Regions from separate parts of the Intestinimonas sp. RTP31139st1_F5_RTP31139_211217 genome, predicted to be linked through region 1. Evidence: riboswitches for the same ligand, from Rfam matches in the RefSeq annotation. Region 1 holds a riboswitch; the other holds the start of a gene.

Evidence for each region. A riboswitch is a leader RNA that binds a small molecule or an ion and turns the genes downstream of it on or off. The one in region 1 is predicted to bind cobalamin.
Region 2: another riboswitch for cobalamin. It lies ahead of ABUA09_RS16890 (apurinic/apyrimidinic endonuclease family protein); the one in region 1 lies ahead of ABUA09_RS17370 (ABC transporter substrate-binding protein).

The regions. Positions count from the first base shown of each region.
Region 1 is NZ_JBCOAQ010000061.1:1-8,462, reverse strand. It holds gene uvrA (excinuclease ABC subunit UvrA) at 1-1,746, opposite strand, end outside; gene ABUA09_RS17400 (DUF6199 family natural product biosynthesis protein) at 1,793-2,566, opposite strand; gene ABUA09_RS17395 (TIGR04076 family protein) at 2,581-2,880, opposite strand; gene ABUA09_RS17390 (hypothetical protein) at 2,877-3,053, opposite strand; gene uvrB (excinuclease ABC subunit UvrB) at 3,211-5,178, opposite strand; gene ABUA09_RS17380 (JAB domain-containing protein) at 5,314-6,015, opposite strand; gene pyrE (orotate phosphoribosyltransferase) at 6,058-6,735, opposite strand; cobalamin riboswitch at 6,926-7,046, shown strand; gene ABUA09_RS17370 (ABC transporter substrate-binding protein) at 7,226-8,338, shown strand.
Region 2 is NZ_JBCOAQ010000051.1:1,405-12,141, forward strand. It holds gene ABUA09_RS16835 (acetaldehyde dehydrogenase (acetylating)) at 1-882, shown strand, start outside; gene ABUA09_RS16840 (BMC domain-containing protein) at 912-1,199, shown strand; gene eutM (ethanolamine utilization microcompartment protein EutM) at 1,310-1,594, shown strand; gene ABUA09_RS16850 (cobalamin adenosyltransferase family protein) at 1,633-2,448, shown strand; gene eutJ (ethanolamine utilization protein EutJ) at 2,481-3,299, shown strand; gene ABUA09_RS16860 (hypothetical protein) at 3,325-4,080, shown strand; gene ABUA09_RS16865 (EutN/CcmL family microcompartment protein) at 4,156-4,440, shown strand; gene ABUA09_RS16870 (4Fe-4S dicluster domain-containing protein) at 4,466-5,815, shown strand; gene ABUA09_RS16875 (BMC domain-containing protein) at 5,821-6,372, shown strand; gene ABUA09_RS16880 (ethanolamine utilization protein EutH) at 6,433-7,662, shown strand; gene ABUA09_RS16885 (EutQ-related cupin domain-containing protein) at 7,696-8,136, shown strand; cobalamin riboswitch at 8,270-8,456, shown strand; gene ABUA09_RS16890 (apurinic/apyrimidinic endonuclease family protein) at 8,761-9,735, shown strand; gene ABUA09_RS16895 (ANTAR domain-containing response regulator) at 9,990-10,586, shown strand.

The DNA of each region.
Region 1 (8,462 bases):
GACCTCCTCGGCCGTGCCGCAGGCCACCACCTCGCCGCCGTGGACCCCGGCTCCGGGGCCGATATCCACGATATAGTCCGCTGCGCGCATGGTGTCCTCGTCGTGCTCCACCACCAGCAGGGTGTTGCCCAGGTCCCGCAGCCGCTTGAGGGTGGCCAGCAGCTTGTCGTTGTCCCGCTGATGGAGGCCGATGGAGGGCTCGTCCAGGATATAGAGGACCCCCATGAGGGAGGAGCCGATCTGGGTGGCCAGGCGGATGCGCTGGCTCTCGCCGCCGGAGAGGGTCCCGGCGGAGCGGCTGAGGGTCAGATACTGGAGGCCCACCGACTGGAGAAAGCCCAGGCGGCTCTTGATCTCCTTGAGGATGCGCTCGGCGATGAGCAGCTTCTGGGGAGAGAGCTCCAGCCCGCCTACGAAGTCCAGGGCCTGGGTCACCGACATCTGACAGAAGTCGTGGATGCTGATGCCGCCCACGGTGACGGCCAGGGCCTCTTTCCGCAGTCGCTTGCCGCCGCAGTCGGGGCAGGGGCGCTCGGACATGCAGTCCTCCAGCTCCCGGCGCATGGCGTCGGACTGGGTCTCCCGATAGCGGCGCTCCAGATTGTTGACCACGCCCTCAAAGGCCTGGTACAGGGTGCCCTGGCCCTGGGCGCGGTCGTAGGTGAGCTTCAGCTTCTCCCCTTTGGTGCCGTAGAGGATGACGTCCAGCACCTCGGGGGGCAGATCCTTCACCGGGGTGGTGAGCTTGAAGCCGTACTGCTTGGCCAGCGCCTCAAAATACATGCGGGAGATGGAGTCCCCCTTCACGTTGTTCCAGCCCGAGGCGGAGATGGCGCCCTCCAGAATGGAGAGACCGGGGTTGGGGATGATGAGGGCGGGGTCCACTTTGAGCTGGCTGCCCAGACCGGTACAGGTGGGACAGGCGCCGAAGGGGTTGTTGAAGGAGAACATGCGGGGGGCCAGCTCTTCGATGGAGATGCCGCAATCCTCGCAGGCGTAGTTCTGGGAGAAGAGAAGGTCCCGGTCCTCGCTTACGATATTGATGACCACCAGGCCGCCGGAGAGGCCGGCGGCGGTCTCCACCGAGTCGGTGAGGCGGCGGGCGACGTCCTCTTTGATGACCAGCCGGTCCACCACCACCTCGATGCTGTGCTTCCTGTTCTTGTCCAGCTTGATCTCCTCGGTGAGGTCGTAGATGGACCCGTCACACCGGACCCGGACGTAGCCGGACTTCCGGGCGTCCTCGAAGATCTTCTGATGCTCGCCCTTCTTGCCCCGGATGACGGGGGCCATGACCTGGATGCGGGTGGCCTCCGGCAGGGTCATCACCTGATCGATGATCTGGTCCACGGTCTGCTGCCGGATCTCCTTGCCGCACTTGGGGCAGTGGGGGGTGCCCACCCGGGCCCACAGCAGGCGGAGATAGTCATAGATCTCGGTGACGGTGCCCACGGTGGAGCGGGGGTTTTTGGAGGTGGTCTTCTGGTCGATGGAGATGGCGGGGGAGAGGCCGTCGATATAGTCCACGTCGGGCTTTTCCATCTGGCCCAGGAACATCCGGGCGTAAGAGGAGAGGGACTCCACGTACCGGCGCTGGCCCTCTGCGTAGATGGTGTCGAAGGCCAGGGAGGACTTGCCGGAGCCGGAGAGGCCCGTGAGCACCACCAGCTTGTCCCGGGGGATGGTGACGTCGATGTTTTTCAGGTTGTTGGCCCGGGCGCCTTTGACGGAGATGTGGTCTAGCATAGCTCTGTTGCTCCTTTATATCTTTCCACAGGGGAGAAAGTCGAGGTCAAACGATGGAAAAAACGCCGACCAAATAGCCGACCAGCGCGCCGCCGGTGCAGACGATCCAGCCCAGGCGGCGGCCGAACAGCTCCCAGTCGGAGGGCTCGGCCAGTTCCGGGTCCCGGATGAGGAATCCGAGATTCCAGCGGAAGAGCCGGTCGGCAAACAGAATGGAGAGGATGCCGACGGCGGCCAGACAGGTGGCCAGCCAATACAGGGATATGTCCCCCCGGTGCCTGAGGACGGGCGCCAGCACCAGAGGGAGAAGAAAGGAGACCGAAGGCTCGTGGGAGAAATCCATCTCCTGCCCGTCGGGACCATAGGCCTTGCCGCCGGCGTACCAGGAGAAGGAAAAAGAGGACACAGGCGCTCCGCTCTCATCGATCAGCACGGAAATGCCGCCGTCCAGCCAGCCGCCTCGGAATAGGATCTCATCCCCGCGGCGCACCTCCACACCGGTGAGCACATCGGCCATATCGTGGTCCCGGGGGACGGCGCCGGGGTCCTCGACGACGATATAGGGGCCATAGTCGCCGCCGTCGAAGCGGTATGTCACCCTGCCGTCGGGAGAGACCGCAAAGACGGCCTCCTTCCCATCCACCCGGCCGGCATAGAGCGTGGTTTCCCCCTGAACAGACCGGAGCAGCAGGGAGCCGCCGTATTCCACGCCGAGCCGGCCGTTGAGGATGAAGTAGAGCGCCGCAAAGAAAACCGGCATCGCGGCCAGCATCACCAGCAGGACCCTCTGAAACAGGGGGATGGCCCTCCATCTGGACATCACACACGCTCCTTTCAGATCGAGGATACGCCCCCGCCGGCGGGGGCGTCCAGGGGGTCCGTACGTTCGATCCGGAATATATTCAGGGTGTCCACATCCGGGCAGGCGAATACGGCGGTACCCGGTTCCTGGCCGGGGAGCGCGCCGCCGTAGCGCAGGATGTCCACATAGGGGAAGGCCACGTGCATGGCCATGGGGCACAGTTGTCCCCGTTCCGTGTCAAAGTCGAAGCTGTCCCCCACCTTGTGCCCCCTGTGGCAGCCGCAGGGACCCTTCCTGTCGATCAGTGTGATCCGGATTCTCGGCCTTTTCATGGATACGCCTCCTCGTGATAGCGGTCCTCCCGCCACTTGGCCGGGTTTTGGTCCATATATGCCCATATCCGCAGATAATCGGCCTCACTGCGGATGATGTGGTCGTGGAAGCCGCCCTGCCAGAGGTCGTTTTGCATGTCCTGATTTGTAAAGCGCTTGAGGGCGGTGATCATGCGCGCCCCACGATCCGGGACAATATAGGGGCCCTTCTCTTGGTACAGAAAGTGATAAAATAGCAGCCTTCCTGCCCATAGTCATAGTTTGGCAGCCTGTGAAGCCGGCCCATTTTATCACCTCTTTATATGCGGTGGTCCCAATCACAAAATAAAATTACTTCCATCTCAGCTCGATGATGCGGTCGCGGAGGACGGCGGCGTACTTGAACTCCAGCCGCTTGCTGGCCTCCCGCATCTCCTTTTCCAGCTTTTCCACGGCGGCGTCCCGCTCCTTTTTGGAGAGCTTGGTCTTGCGGCGCATGAGCTGCTCGGTCTCCTCCTCTTCGGCGGAGAGCTCGATGACGTCCCGAACGGATTTGATGATGGTCCTGGGCACGATGCCGCGGGCCCTGTTATAGGCGTCCTGCTTCTTCCGCCGCCGCTCGGTCTCGCCGATGGCCGCCATCATGGAGGGAGTCATCTTGTCGGCGTACATGACCACAAGGCCGTCGGCGTTCCGGGCGGCCCGCCCGATGGTCTGGATGAGGGAGGTCTCGCTGCGGAGGAAGCCCTCCTTGTCCGCGTCCAGAATGGCCACCAGGCTCACCTCCGGCAGGTCCAGGCCCTCCCGCAGGAGGTTGATGCCCACCAGCACGTCGTAGGTCCCCAGCCGCAGGTCCCGGATGATCTCCTGCCGCTCGATGGTGTCGATATCGTGGTGCATATACTGCACCTTGATGCCGGCGTTTTTCAGATAGGCGGTCAGGTCCTCCGCCATCTTTTTGGTGAGGGTGGTGACCAGCACCCGCTCCTTCCGGGCCGTCCGGTCGTTGATCTCGCCGATCAGATCGTCGATCTGGCCCTCCACGGGCCGCACGTCGATGCGGGGGTCCAGCAGTCCGGTGGGGCGGATGACCTGCTCCACGATCTGCCCCGCCCGGGTGCGCTCATACTCCCCCGGCGTGGCCGAGACGTACACCACCTGGTTGACCCGCTGCTCGAATTCCTCAAATTTCAGCGGCCGGTTGTCAAACGCGCAGGGGAGGCGGAAGCCGTAGTCCACCAGGGTGGTCTTGCGGGCCCGGTCCCCGTTGTACATGGCCCGGACCTGGGGCAGGGTGACATGGGACTCGTCGATGAACAGGAGAAAATCTTTGGGGAAGTAGTCCATCAGGGTCATGGGGGCGGAACCCACGGGCCGCCCGGCGATGACGCGGGAGTAGTTCTCGATGCCGGAGCAATAGCCCAGCTCCTGCATCATCTCAATGTCGTAGAGGGTGCGCTGCTTGATGCGCTGGGCCTCCACCAGCATGTTCCGGGACTCAAAGAAGGCCACCCGCTCCTCCAGCTCCCGGTAGATCTCCCCGATGGCCTTGTCCATCTTCTCCTTGGGGGTGATGTAGTGGCTGGCGGGGAAGATGGGCAGGTGCTCCAGCCGCCGGACCGGGGTGCCGGTGACCACATTGATCTCGCTGAGACGGTCGATCTCGTCGCCGAAGTACTCGATGCGGATGGCGGTATCCTTGAAATAGGCGGGCCAGACCTCTACCGTGTCCCCCCGCACCCGGAACATGTTCCTCTCAAAGGCGATGTCGTTGCGCTCGTAGCGGATCTCCACCAGGCGCCTGAGGAGCTCATCCCGGGGGAACTCGGCGCCCACCCGCAGGGGGACCATCATCTTGGCATAGTCGTCCGGCTCGCCCAGGCCGTAGATGCAGGAGACGGAGGAGACCACGATGACGTCCCGCCGCTCGATGAGGGAGGCGGTAGCGGAGAGACGCAGCCGGTCGATCTCATCGTTGGTGGCGGAGTCCTTCTCGATGAAGGTGTCGGTGTGGGGGATATAGGCCTCGGGCTGATAGTAGTCGTAGTAGCTGACGAAATATTCCACGGCGTTGTCCGGGAAGAATTCCTTGAATTCGGCGCAGAGCTGGGCGGCCAGCGTCTTGTTGTGGGCCAGCACCAGGGTGGGCTTCTGGACCTTCTCGATGACCTTGGCCATGGTGAAGGTCTTGCCGGAGCCGGTGACGCCCAGCAGGGCCTGCTCGCTCAGCCCGTTCTCGATGCCCGCGGCCAGGGCCGCGATGGCCTCGGGCTGGTCCCCGGCGGGCTCATAGGGGGAGACCACTTTAAAGTCAGGCATAGGTAAGACCTCCTCACAGGCGTAAGATTCCGAAGGGGCGGCCTGCCGCCGCCTCCAAAGAGGGCGGAAATCGTACATCCGTCCGATATTATATCAAAACAAATGTTCTATTGCAAGGGGAAAAGAACCCTCTCATTAAAAATCCGGCACCTCCGCCCCATACCCCTCAAACAGGCCGCTGTCCCGGAGGGAGACCATGTCGTCGTCGGCGAAGATGAGGTGGTCGGAGAGCTCCACCCCCACCTCCCGGAGAACGGCCCGGAGTCTGCGGGTGGTGGTCAGGTCGGCCTGGGATGGGAGGGCCAGGCCGGAGATGTGGTTGTGGGCCAGGATGGCGGTGGTGGCATTTTGAGCCAGGGCGGTCTCCACCACCTTGCGGGAGGTGATGTCGGCGGCGTTCACCGAGCCCTCGCCCAGCTTGTGCACGCCCAGCACCTTGCGCTTGGCGTCCATACACACCAGATAGACCATCTCGTTCCGGGCGCCCTGGCGAAAATAGGGGGCCAGGAATTCCCCGGCGGCCCGGGTGGAGTTGAGGACGGTGCCCAGGCTGGCCCGGTCCCGGTCGTACCGCCCCGCCAGCTTGGGCACCAGCTTGAGAAGGACGGCGGTGTGCTCCCCCACCCCGGGGACCTGCTGGAGGGATTCGGGCAGGGCGTCCATGACGCCGGCCAGGGAGCCGAACCGCTCCAGCAGGGCGTGGGAGAGCTCGTTCACGTCCCCCTGAGGGATGGCGTAGCACAGCAGAAGTTCCAGGAGCTGGTGGTCGTGAAAATCCTCCCCGTGGGAGAGAAACTGGGCCTTGAGCCGTTTGCGGTGTCCGTCATGGAGTCCCACGCCGCCGCCCCCTTTCTGAAAGGCCCCGCCCGCCGCCGGCGCTCAACGGGCCCCGTACTCCGCCAGGTAGGTCTCCATGCGGGCCTTTACGGCGTCGTCGATATAGACCTTGCCGTCCACCTCCCGGTTGTGGAGGAAGGCGATGATCTCCCGGACGGTGACGATGGGACAGACGGTGATGCCATAATCCTCCCGGAGCTCGTCCAGGGTGGAGCAGTCCCGGGTGCCCCGCTCCATGCGGTCCACGGAGACGAAGAGGGCCCGGATGGACACATCGGCCACCTGCTGGAAAAGGGCGATGGACTCCCGCACGGCGGTGCCGGCGGTGACCACGTCCTCCACAATGGCCACCCGGTCGCCGTCCTGGGGTTTGTAGCCCACCATGACGCCGCCTTCGCCGTGGTCCTTGGCCTCCTTGCGGTTGAAGCAGTAGGGGAGGTCCCGACCGTAGTTCCGGTAGAGGGAGGAGGCCGCCGCCACCGCCAGGGGGATGCCCTTGTAGGCGGGGCCGAAGAGGCAGTCCACCCCGTCGGGGAAGTGCTTCTGGATGCAGGCGGCGTAGTAGTCCCCCAGCTGGCTGGCCTGGGCGCCGGTCTTGTAGTTGCCGGTGTTGATGAAGTAGGGGGTCCTGCGTCCGGATTTGGTGGTGAAGTCGCCGAAGGTGAGCACGCCGGAGCGCACCATGAACGTGATGAACGCTTCCTTATAAGAGTGAGACATGAGCATTGGCCCCTTTCCAGTTTGTTTCGATTTCAGTCGAAATATTATATCACTATTGAAGGGGGCGCACAAGGAGGAAATGGGGTGGAAAAAGACGCGCGGAAAGGGGCCGGGCCGGGAATTTTTCTTGACAGACCACGGAAGGAGGCTTATACTAAAATATACAATTAAATATACGCTTCTGTTTTATGGAAACCGGTGTAATTCCGGTGCGGTGCCGCCACTGTAAGGGGGAGCCGCTGTGCAGTTAGGACACTGGACCCGAGGGGTCTGGGAAGTCGCACGGCGGCGGGGAACCCGAGCCAGGATACTTGGACAGAATGCCTTGCGTCGTAATCTGACGGACCATCAGAGGACGGAATTTTTTATGCCCGAGATTTCCTGTCGCTGCTGTGCCGACAGGAAATCTTTTTTTGCCTGTAAGCCGCTGCGGGACGCGGGAACGCGCCCTGTGGCCTTACATATTTTAAAACAGAGAAGGAGAACCGACATGAAACGAACCCTCGCCCTGTTCCTGGCGCTGACCCTCAGCCTTTCCCTCCTGGCCGGCTGCGGCGGCCAGGAGGCCCAGAGCACCCCCGCACCCATCGGGACCACAGCGCCCACCGCCACGCCCGACGCCGAAGAGCCCACCACGAAGGTGGTGGTGGACGGCCTGGGCCGTGAAGTGGAGATCCCCTGGCCTGTGGAGCGGGCCGTGGTGGCCAACCGCTACAACAGCGAGCTGATCCGCGCCTGCGGCGCCATTGACCGCGTCATCGCCGTGGACACCAATACCGCCCAGGACCGGGTCTATTGGAGCCAGTTCGACCCTGACAACGTGATCGGCAAGGGCCAGAGCGAGCTGAACTACGAGAAGATCGTGGATCTGGGGGCTCAGGTCCTCATCACCCCTAAGAACGGCACCTATGAGCAGGACCAGGAGATGCTGGAACCCTTCGGTATCAAGGTGCTGGTGGTCACCGGCTGGGACAACGCGGACCTGGTCAACCAGATCGAGGCCGTGGGACGGATCTTCGATGTGGAGGAGAAGGCGGCCGAGCTCAGGGCGTTCTATGAGGAGAACCAGCAGAAGCTGGACGCATGCCTGGCCAACGTGACCGAGAAAAAGACCGTCTACTGGGAGTACGGCGATCCCTACACCACCTGCATCCCCGGCACCTCCAACGACGGCTGGCACAACATGCTGGTCTCCGCCGGGGCCATCAACATTTTCGGCGACGAGAGCCTGGCGGGCAAGGACATCGACCCCGAGGCCATCCTGCTGGCCGACCCCGACCTCATCATCAAGACCAGCTCGGGCCCGGCCCTGAAGAATACCGGCGTGTATACGCCCCCCACCCAGGAGATGTATGAGGAGATGACCGCCGAGATGGTCAGCCGCCCCGGCTGGTCCGACCTGAAGGCCGTCCAGAACAAGAACCTCTACTGCACCACCGGCTTCTGTGCCGGCGGCCTGGGCAAGCTCATCGGCGCCCTGTACACCGCCACCTGGCTCTATCCGGACGAGTGCGCGGACATCGACCCCGACGCCGTGTTCGGCGAGTGGATGTCCATGCAGGAAGTCGGCCCCATCGAGGGCCACGTCTACCGCCTGCCCTGATATGTCCCTGCATGTGGAAACGCCCGGCCCCGCGCTGGGGGAGGAGATCAGGAGCTACCGGCGGCTCAAGGCGCTCTTTGCCGCGGCGGTGGCGGCGGCCACACTGGTGGCCTTCGTGGTGAGC
Region 2 (10,737 bases), on a different contig from region 1:
GCTATGGTGCGCGCGGCCTATTCCTCCGGCACTCCCGCCATCGGTGTAGGCCCCGGCAACGGGCCCGCCTATCTGGAGAAGACCTGTGATCTTCCCTTGGCGGTCAAGCGCATTATGGACTCCAAGACCTTTGACAACGGCACCATCTGCGCCTCCGAACAGTCCATTATCTGCGACGAGGATATGGTGCCCGCTGTCCGGGCCGAGATGGAAAAGCAGGGCGCTTACTTCCTCAATGAGTCTGAGCGGGAAAAGCTGGGCAGATACATCCTTCGCGCCAACGGGACCATGAACCCCGAGATCGTGGGCCGCAGCGTGGAGACCATTGCCAGGCTGGCGGGACTCACCGATGTTCCCGCCACCGCCCGTGTGCTGGTGGCCGCTGAGGACGGCGTGGGCCGCGGACATCCCTATTCCAATGAGAAGCTGGCCCCCATCCTGGCCTTCTACACGGGCACCGACTACAAGGACGTATGCGAGAAGGTCTGCACCATCCTTCGCTATGAAGGCGCGGGCCACACCTTCTCCATGCACACCAAGAACGACGAGATGGTGGACTATTTTGCCAAGCGAGTCCCCGCCTCCCGCATCATGGTGAATACCCCCAGCGCCCTTGGCGGCATCGGCGGCACCACCGGCCTCATGCCCGCGCTGACCCTGGGCTGCGGCGCTGTGGGCGGCTCCGCCACTTCCGAGAACGTGGGGCCCATGCAGCTCCTCAATACCCGCAAGGTGGCCTATGGGCTCAAAGAACTGGAGGACATCCGTGCCAGTGTGCCCGACTGCTCTGACGGCATCTGCCGCGTCCGGGGCGGAGATTTGAGCACGGCGGACGTGGAGGATATCGTCCGTGCCATCATGGCCCGTCTCCAGAACGCATAAGTACGAGATATTTTTAGGAGGAAACTAATATGGCAACTCAGCAGGCACTGGGCATGATCGAGACCAAGGGTCTCGTCTCTTCCATCGAGGCGGCCGACGCCATGGTCAAGGCCGCCAACGTCACCCTCATCGGCAAGGTCCATGTGGGCGGCGGTCTGGTGACCGTGATGGTCCGCGGGGACGTGGGCGCCGTCAAGGCGGCCACCGACGCGGGTGCAGCCGCGGCCGAGCGCGTGGGCGAGCTCATTTCCGTCCATGTCATCCCCCGTCCCCACGAGGAAGTGGAGTACATTCTCCCCTCCCTGGATAAGCAGTAACCATTTTTCCCATCCCCTCCCGCGGCGGGGAAGCGCCCCGGGACCGGCAGTCCGGTCCCGGGGGCCCGCCCGGACTGCGGGGAGGAGACTAGTTTAGGAGAGTGCTGAATATGGCAACAATGCAAGCTCTGGGCATGATCGAGACCAAGGGTCTCGTGGCCTCTATCGAAGCGGCCGACGCCATGGTCAAGGCCGCCAACGTTACCCTCATCGGCAAGGTCCACGTGGGCGGCGGTCTGGTGACCGTGATGGTCCGCGGGGACGTGGGAGCTGTCAAGGCGGCCACCGACGCCGGCGCGGCCGCGGCCGAACGTGTGGGCGAGCTGATCTCTGTCCATGTGATTCCCCGTCCCCATGAGGAAGTGGAGTATATCCTCCCCTCCCTGGATAAGTAAAACAGCGTAAGCTGTAAATAAACCAACCGACGGAGGGGGTGAAGCGCTTGAAATGTATCACAGAGGATGCCCTGCGGTGTGAGCTGCGGGCCACAGAGCCCGAGTGCTATGTCATTCCGGAGGGAAAGATCCTCACCCCGGCTGCGCGGGAGTATCTGCAGTCCAGGAAAATCAAGATCGTAAAGGCGGGACAGCAGGAGAAGACCCGCATCGTCGCCACCGAGGTGCCACCTATGCCCGAGGTGACGATGGCCGCGCCCACATCGGCGCCCGCGCCCCAGCCCCAGGCGGTCAAGCCCAAGTTTGTGGACTATGAGACCGGCGCCTTCTATATGGAGAAGCCGGAACATATGACCCATCTGGTGGGGAATGTACTGGTGGTGAAAAACCATCCCCGCATTCTCTTCCGGGGCAAGCTGGACTCCCTGCAGAGCCTGTTTGTGCTCGCGCAGGTGGAGATCCACGAGCACGGCGGCAGCCAGGCCCTGATCGACGATCTGGACGACGTGCTGAACATCCTGCGGGAAATGATGCGCTGCGATGTGCTGGATGAGCCCTTCACGATGGAGAAGATGATCGGCCTCACCCATGCGGAGCTGCGGGAACAGTCCCATGACCCGAAGCGCTTCTTCGGGGTCAAGGCCATGGTGCTGCCCGATTACACCATGGGTAAGGACTTTGCACTGCTCAATCAGTTGCGCACGGCGGTACGCGAGACCGAGGTGGCTGCGGCGGAGGCCTTCCACGATGGCGCCAAATATACCCGGGGCGATATCATCGAGGAGCTTAACCGGATGTCCAGCGCCATGCACATCATGATGTGCCGCTATCTGGCCGGGCAGTATCAGAATTGAATTCAAAACCCAATTAAAGGAGCGCCGAGAGCATGATGGATCTGGACCGCGTAAACGCATATATGGCCCGTGTGGAGGAGTCGGAGACCAAGACCTTCCAGCCTGTCGGCAGTAAGCTGAAGGTGGGCCTGGACCTTGGCACGGCCTATATCGTTATGGTCGTCCTGGATGAGGAGAACAATCCGATCGCCTGTGAGAAGCAGGCGGCTCAGGTCCTGCGGGACGGCGTGGTAGTGGATTATTCCGGGGCGCTCCGCATCGTCAAGGAACTCAAGGCCAAGCTGGAGGAGCGCCTGGGCACGGAGCTGATGAACTGCGCCATCGCGATGCCTGCGGGCACCGAGTCCAGCGTCAAGACCCACCAGTATGTGGCCGAGGGGGCCGGATTCGAGGTCACGAACGTCCTGGATGAGCCCTCCGCCGCCAACTCGATCTACCAGATCGAGGATGGCGTGGTGGTGGACATCGGCGGCGGGACCACCGGCCTTGCCATCCTGAAGGACGGTAAGGTGGTCCAGATTGAGGATGAGCCCACCGGAGGCACCCATCTCACCTTGGTACTGGCGGGAAATTTCCACGTCCCCTTCCAGGAGGCCGAGGCCATCAAGCAGGATTATTCCCGCCACAAGGAGATTCTGCCGGTGGTAAAGGCGGTCGTCGAGAAGATGGCGTCCATTGTGAACCGCTATATCGATAAGGAACACACCGACGCCATCTATCTGTGCGGCGGCACCTGTTGTCTGACGGGGATCGAAAAGATCTTCGAAAAAGAGACGGGGATCAGGACCATCAAGCCGGCAAACCCGTTCCTGGTGACGCCTGCGGGTATCGCCATGAACTGCAAAATCTGAATGTTTTTAGAAAGGAGGGGAAGGCATGGATCATAATGCTATCGTGGATGAGATCTTGCGGCGCGTAGCCGAGAAGATTTCAGAAGCGGAAGGCGGCAGCGCCGATTGTGGGGAGTGCGGTGACTGCGGCGACAAGCCAGGACTGCTGATCCTCACCCAGGATCACGGTACAGCCTGCCATGCCATGCTGGAAAGCGAGGCCCTGAAAGCCCACTACAGCACGGATTGCGCGCTCATGCACCACTATGAAGTGGATTTGAACAACTTTGAGGCCGTGATCCTCTTCAACCTGACCTGCGACGCCCTTTGTAAGCTGGCGTCGGGCACCTGTGACAGCGCATATACCCGTCTTGCCTCCCAAGCCATCCTCTCAGGTAAAAAGGTCTACGTTCCCACCGAAGAGGTGGAGTTGTACCAGTACAAGGAGACGGCACCCGCTGCCTACTATCATATGATGCAGCAGAAGCTGGATCTGTTGGTGGCCTCCGGCGTGGTCGTCTGTGCGCAGGCCAGCCTGGAACAGGTCATTCTCGGCGCGGCGGAACCCGCCCCCGTTCCGGCGGCAGCGCCTGCGGTGCCGGAGTGCGCCTGCTCGGCGCCGATGTGCGCAGAGCAAAAGGAACTGCGCATCGACAAGCGGGTACTCACCGAAAAGGATCTGATTGAGGCCAATATGGCCGGGGTCACCTGTATCCGCATCAGCGAGAAATGTATCATCACCGCCCTTGCAAAGGACGCCGCCAAAGACCGCGGCATGAGCATCGTCAAGGACGAGGCGTGATGACGCCGGGGATCGGGAGAGCGCCCTGCGCTCTCCCGGGCCTGGCCGCCCAACAGTCAAACAGGGGGACAGCATATGAAAGTCGCAAAAGTCATCGGCAACATCTGGGCTACCCGCAAAGAGGAAAAGCTGGCCGGCTATAAGCTGCTCATCGTGCAGCCCATCAATATCCTGGACGGCTCCAAAGACAAGACGCCCATCGTGGCCGCCGATATCATCGGCGCCGGTGTGGGCGAGACGGTCATCATCGTCGGCGGAAGCTCGGCCCGGAGCGCGGCCGGGGACATGGCGGTCCCCGTTGACGCCACTGTGGTGGGTATCGTGGACGACCAGGAGATCGACTCCAGCATTTTGGACTAAGGTAAGGGATTAAGGCGGTGAAAGCATGAATCTGACCGAAGCAGTCAAGGCAGCCGGTATCGTCGGCGCAGGCGGCGCTGGGTTTCCCACCCACGTCAAGCTGAACGCCAAGGCCGAATGCTTTGTGGTCAACGCCGCAGAGTGCGAGCCTCTCATCGAGACAGATAAATATCTGTGCCGCACCTATGCGGACGAGATCATCGCCGCAGTGGCCGCCGTGGCCACCCATCTGGGGGCCGAACGGGCGGTGATCGCATTGAAAGGAAAGTATAGGGCTGAGATTGCCGCACTTTCCGATGCCATCGGGCGCATGGGCGCCCAAGTGGAGATATTTGAGATGGGGACCTTCTATCCCGCAGGCGACGAGCAGACCATGGTCCAGCAGGTCACGGGCCGCTCGGTCCCGGAGCGGGGCCTCCCACTGGACGTGGGATGCGTAGTGGACAACGTGGGCACCCTGCTCAATATCTTCGACGCCCTGCAGGGTAAAAACGTTACCGATAAGTTCCTCTCCGTGGTGGGCGAGGTAAAGGCTCCCATCATGCTCCACGTTCCCGTGGGCACCGCCATTACCGAGTGTGTGGCGGCGGCAGAGCCGACCATCGGCGCGTATTCTTTGATCCTGGGCGGACCCATGATGGGCAAGGTTCTGGAGGACCAGGCGGCCATTGAGGCGGCTGTGGTCACCAAGACTACTGGCAATATCATTGTCCTTCCCAAGGACCACTATTTGTTCCGCCGGGCGGCACTCCCTATGGCAGCCATCCGGCATCAGACCAGAAGCGCCTGCATTCAGTGCCGCATGTGCACCGACCTCTGCCCCCGCTACCTCATTGGTCACCAGATCCGCCCCAATCTGGTGATGCGGAATCTCTGGCGTGAGGAGAGGATGGAGGACAACGAGGAATATCTCCGGGCGTTTGGAGATGCGGCAAACTGCTGCGACTGCGGCGTTTGTGAGATGTTCGCCTGCCCCATGGGGCTCTCTCCGAGAAAAGTGAACCAGTACATCAAAGGGCAGCTCCGCTCCCGTGGTATCCAGGTCCCGCGGAACATGGAGCCGCAGGCAAGAGAGTTTGTGGATCAGCGGCACACGCCCACGGACCGGCTGGTGGCTCGTCTGGGCCTCAGCCAATATTACGGTCTCCACGCCCATACGTGTAAGGAACTGCACCCAGAGACAGTGTTCGTCCCCTTCTCACAGCACATTGGGAAGCCCGCAATCCCGGTAAAGGCAGCGGGCGACCATGTGGAGAAAGGCGAATTGTTGGCGCAGGCGGCGGAAGGCCTGTCTGCGAATATCCACGCCAGCATTTCCGGCGTGGTGGAGGAGATCACCGAAAAAGGCGCCCGCATCCGCGGTCGGAAGGAGTGAGAAGCATGGGAAACGCCAGCAGACTTGCCATCGGCATGGTGGAACTCAACAGCATCGCCAGGGGCATCGAAACCTGCGATTACATGGTGAAGGCGGCCCAGGTGGACCTCATCCGCTCCTCCACCGTCTGCCCTGGCAAGTACATGATCCTGATCGCCGGCGACACTGGCGACGTAAAAGCCTCCATGGCTGAGGGAATCAAGCGGGGCGGAGAGTGCGTGGTGGACACCCTGACCCTCCCCAACGTGCACCCTCAGGTCATTCAGGCCATCAGCATGACCACGCAGGTAGAAAAGCCGGGCGCCGTGGGCGTTCTGGAGTTTTACTCTGTGGCCTCCGCCATTACGGCCGCCGATGTGGCTGCCAAGGCGGCCAATATCACCCTCATTGAGGTCCGCATCGGCTACGCCATCGGCGGCAAGGGCTATGTGACCCTGACCGGTGATGTGGGTGCGGTCCGGGCGGCTGTGGCCGCGGCGGAGCGGGAGGCGGAGCTCCTGGTGGGCACCACGGTCATCCCCAGGCCGTCGCCTAAGCTGTTCCAGTCCCTGCTGTAAGCAAAACGGAGGGGCAGCCCTCCGAAACCGATTCATCAAGAGAAGGAGAAGGAGCATAATATGGATTTTAGTGAACTGATTGCTGCTGCCGACCCCAGTGTCTTTACCGAGAGTATTTCCGCATGGATCTCCGGTATTTCCATCAACTCCGTGATCATGATGATCATGATGATCTTCATGCTCGTGGGCGCCATCGATAAGATCTGCGGCAACAAGCTGGGTTACGGCGAAAAGTTTGAGGAAGGCTTCAACGCCATGGGCCCTCTGGCCATGTCCATGGCCGGCGTTGTGGCGGCCGCCCCGGTGCTGTCTATGCTGCTGGGCCCCATCCTGAAGCCCATTTACGGCATCTTCGGAGCCAGCCCCGCCATGTTCGCCACCACCCTGCTGGCCTGTGACATGGGCGGTTATCCTCTGGCCATGCAGCTGGCCGAGGGCGACGTAGCCATTGGAAACTTTGCCGGCCTGATTCTGGGCACCATGATGGGCCCCACCATCGTGTTTACCATCCCCGTGGCTCTGGGCATCATCAAGAAGGAAGACCGTGGCTATCTGGGTGCCGGCGTCCTGGCCGGTCTCATCACCGTGCCCATCGGCTGTATTGTCGGCGGCCTGATGATGAATACCCTGGCCCCAGAGTATCACCTCAACTTCATCACCATCATCCAGAACCTGATCCCCGTAATCATCATCGCGGCCCTGATCGTCCTCGGCCTGTGGTTCGCCCCCGGCCCCATGATCAACGGCTTTAACAAGTTCGGCACCGGCGTTACCATCGTGATCACCGCCCTCACCGCCATCGCGGTGTTCGAGCAAATCACCGGTATCATGTTCCCTGTGTTCCACATCATGGTGGAGAACCCCGCCGACGGCTCCCGTGGCCTGGACAGCGGCCTGCTGACCTGCGGTCAGATCGCCATCGTCCTCATCGGCGCGTTCCCCATGGTGGAGTGGATCACCCGTACCTTCGGCAAGCCCCTGGAGAAGATCGGTGCCGCTCTGGGCATGAACGAGCAGGGCTCTGCCGGCATGGTGGCCAACCTGGCCAACAACATCGCCATGTTCAACATCATGGGCGAGATGAACCCGAAGGGCAAGCTGCTGAACGTGGCCTTCGCCGTGTCTGCCGCCTTTGTGTTCGGCGATCACCTGGGCTTTACCGCCGGCAACAACCCCGACATGATCTTCCCTGTGATCGTGGGCAAGCTGGTGGCTGGTGTTACCGCCATTATCGTGGCCAATATTCTGGCCCCCAAACTGCTGGCTAAGATCGAGAACGTAAAGTTCTGACAACAAGACCGCCTGGAAAGGTAAGGAATCGCTATGAATGTAAGTGAAGAACTCATCCGCAGCATCGTGGAAAAGGTCCTCTCGGAGACGGCCGCCGCGTCCTCCTGCGGCTGTGGCTTTGAGAAGCACGTGGATCCCAGCGGCGTACTCAGCGTCAAGACCTCCACCGTGAAGCTGGAGCCCTTTGAGGGGCGGAACGACGTCAAGCTCAAGGATGTGGCCACTCTGGAAGAGGCGCCCCGCATGGGTTGCGGCATCATGGAGCTCACCGACGGAGCCGACTTCGAGTGGACCCTGACCTATGACGAGTGGGACATCGTGCTGGAAGGCCGTCTGGAGATCAAGATCGACGGGCGTGTGGTAGGCGGAGATGCCGGAGACGTCATCTACATCCCCAAGGGTAGCCATATCCATTTCAGCACCCCCGATCACGCCAAATACGCCTATACCGTGTTCCCTGCCGACTGGCAGTAAGGAAGCGGGACCTCCTTCCCATCCCCCCGCCGCCCATTGGGCGGCGGGGGGATATTGTCTTTCAGATTTTTCCTTTTCCCCTTGACAGGGGTTGAAGAGGAGATTATAATAAAATCAGCCAAGCTGACAACTGAATCATAAGTGGTACGCAGGTGCTGATCCCATTTGCTCAAAAGGGAAGTCGGGTGAGAATCCCGCACAAAGCCGTTGCTGTATTGGTGAAGCGGACCCCCAAGATGTCACTGGAGTGAGAACTCTGGGAAGGCGGGGAGCGCGTTTGACACCTAAGTCAGAATACCTGCCTGTGTATGGCGCACGAGAAACCTCCTCGCGCTTAGGAGGGTGCAGCCCCTGTGTCACTTCCACAGGGCTATTGCTGTATCCTTGTTAGAGGATACGGCTTTTTTGTTGTCGGCGCTCACTCCTTATGTGACGTGTCAGGTGGCTTCTTCACCTCCCTTTGGACTGGTATGGCGATCCGAAGAAGGACGCGGGCCCGTAGCTGCCACTGCGGGGCCCGCCCATACCAGGAATATCCACCTGTGGGAAGACCGTGGGGCGCTCCGACGTAGGGGGTGTCCCACGGCTTTTTTTCAGTTCATGTGAGAGAAAGGAGGCGTTTGGTTGAAAAAGTTGATCAGTATGCCGATGACCGCTGGAACGCTGGCGGAGTATCCATCGACCAGGAGCTTGGAGGCAGCTTGCCGACACTTTGATTGCGACGGGCTGGAGGTGATCTGGGGCGGGGAAGACCTGCCGGAGAACATCCCGGAGCATCTCCATGTGGGATACCATCTGACCTTCTTCCCGGACTGGCTGGATTTCTGGCGGGCGGACCGGAGGGCGCTGACCCGCAAGTTTGGGAGCGCGACCGCATGGACCTCCTTTTACGGCGGACCGGAGGGGCCGGACACCCTGTTGAAGCTCTATTCCGAGGATCTCGACCGTGCGGTGCAGTGGGGGGCCGAGTATGTGGTCTTCCACGTCTCGGATGTGTCCGTGGAGGAGGGCTATACCTATCGTTGGGAGCACAACCATCAGGAGGTCGTCGACGCGGCGCTGGAGGTCATCAACACGCTGCTTTCGGGCCGAAATCTTACACTGGCCTTCCTAGTGGAGAACCAGTGGTGGCCGGGCTTCACCTTCACAATGCCGGCGCTTACCAGGCGCCTGCTGGATGGCATTCAGTATGAGAATAAGGGCATTATGCTGGATACCGGCCATTTGATGAATGCGAACCTGGAGCTCAGGACACAGGAGGAAGGGGCGGACTGGGTCAGCCGAATGCTGGAGGAGCACGGCGGGCTGGGGAGCATGGTCCGGGGAATCCACCTCCACCAGAGCCTCAGCGGCGCCTATGTAAAGGCCCACACAGGCAGCCTGCCGGACCCCTGGCCGGTGGACTATGCGGAGCAGTTCTGCCAGAGTTATCAGCATATCCTGAGCATCGATACCCATCGCCCATGGACCACCCCCGCCGTACGGGCGCTGGTGGAAAGGATCGCTCCGGAATGGCTGGTACATGAGCTCTCTGCGGCGAACCGTGCGGAGCGGGACAAGCGGTTGGAGATCCAAAGCCGGGCTCTGGGCGTTCTTTAGAAAAGAAAGTCCGTTGGGGGAGGGGCGCACGCGGGTGCGTCCCTCTTCCACTGGGAAAATTCCCGGCAAAAGGCCTAAGAAACATTGACAAGAGCCCAAGGTTTGTGTATAATTCAAATAACGTCAAGCGGGTCACGCGAAAGAGCGGATCTGCCTGTTATGCGAGATGTGCGGAAGCGTCTTGAGCACCCGTCCGGTGTTTGAGTGCGCTTTTTTTGTTGTTGAAAGGCCCCTTGGGGGATGTGTGGTGGAATATGCAGGCAAAGGGAAACTATGTTGTCCTGGCAGACAGCAGCGCGGAGGACCGCGGGAGACTGCGGGGGATTTTGGAGCGGGGCGGATATACGGTCGCCGGAGAAGCCAACGACGGCGTGGAGCTGGTCCAGCTCTGTGAGGCGCTTCGGCCGGAGACGGTCTTTCTGGATATCCCCCTGCGCTATCTGGATGGCCTTTCGGCGGCCGCCTACCTGCGAAAGGAGCATTTGGCGGAGCTGGTCTTCTTTGTGACAGGGCGGTCGGACGAAAGGCTGGTGTCCGCAGCCAGAGATCTGGGAGCGGGAGGTTATCTGGTAAAGCCGGTGACGGAAAAACAGCTACTGCCGGGGTTGGCCGCAGCTCTGGCGCGGAACAGAGCCATGGAGCGCATCCGGCAGGACTGTGCCGAAGTCGAACGGCAGATCAGTGAGCACCGGACGCTGGAGCGGGCCAAATGTGCCGTCATGGAGCGGGAGAAGCTCAATGCGGGGGATGCGCTGGACTTTCTGCGGAGGGTGGCGGAGGAGAAGCGGATGCCTCTTTTGAAAATCGCGGAGCTTTTCACCGCACTGCCCGGGGCCAGTCCGGAGCAGTGAGCGGTCTGCTGGCCAGGGAGAGCTCTATGTTCAGGTTCGACAGGGTGTCGATCGAAAACGACATGCTTGGGCGGGGGAAAACCACCGTCCGTATGACCCTTCCCCGGTTTTCAAACAGAGCCCGGGTCGTTACGATGAGGAGGAAACAAAT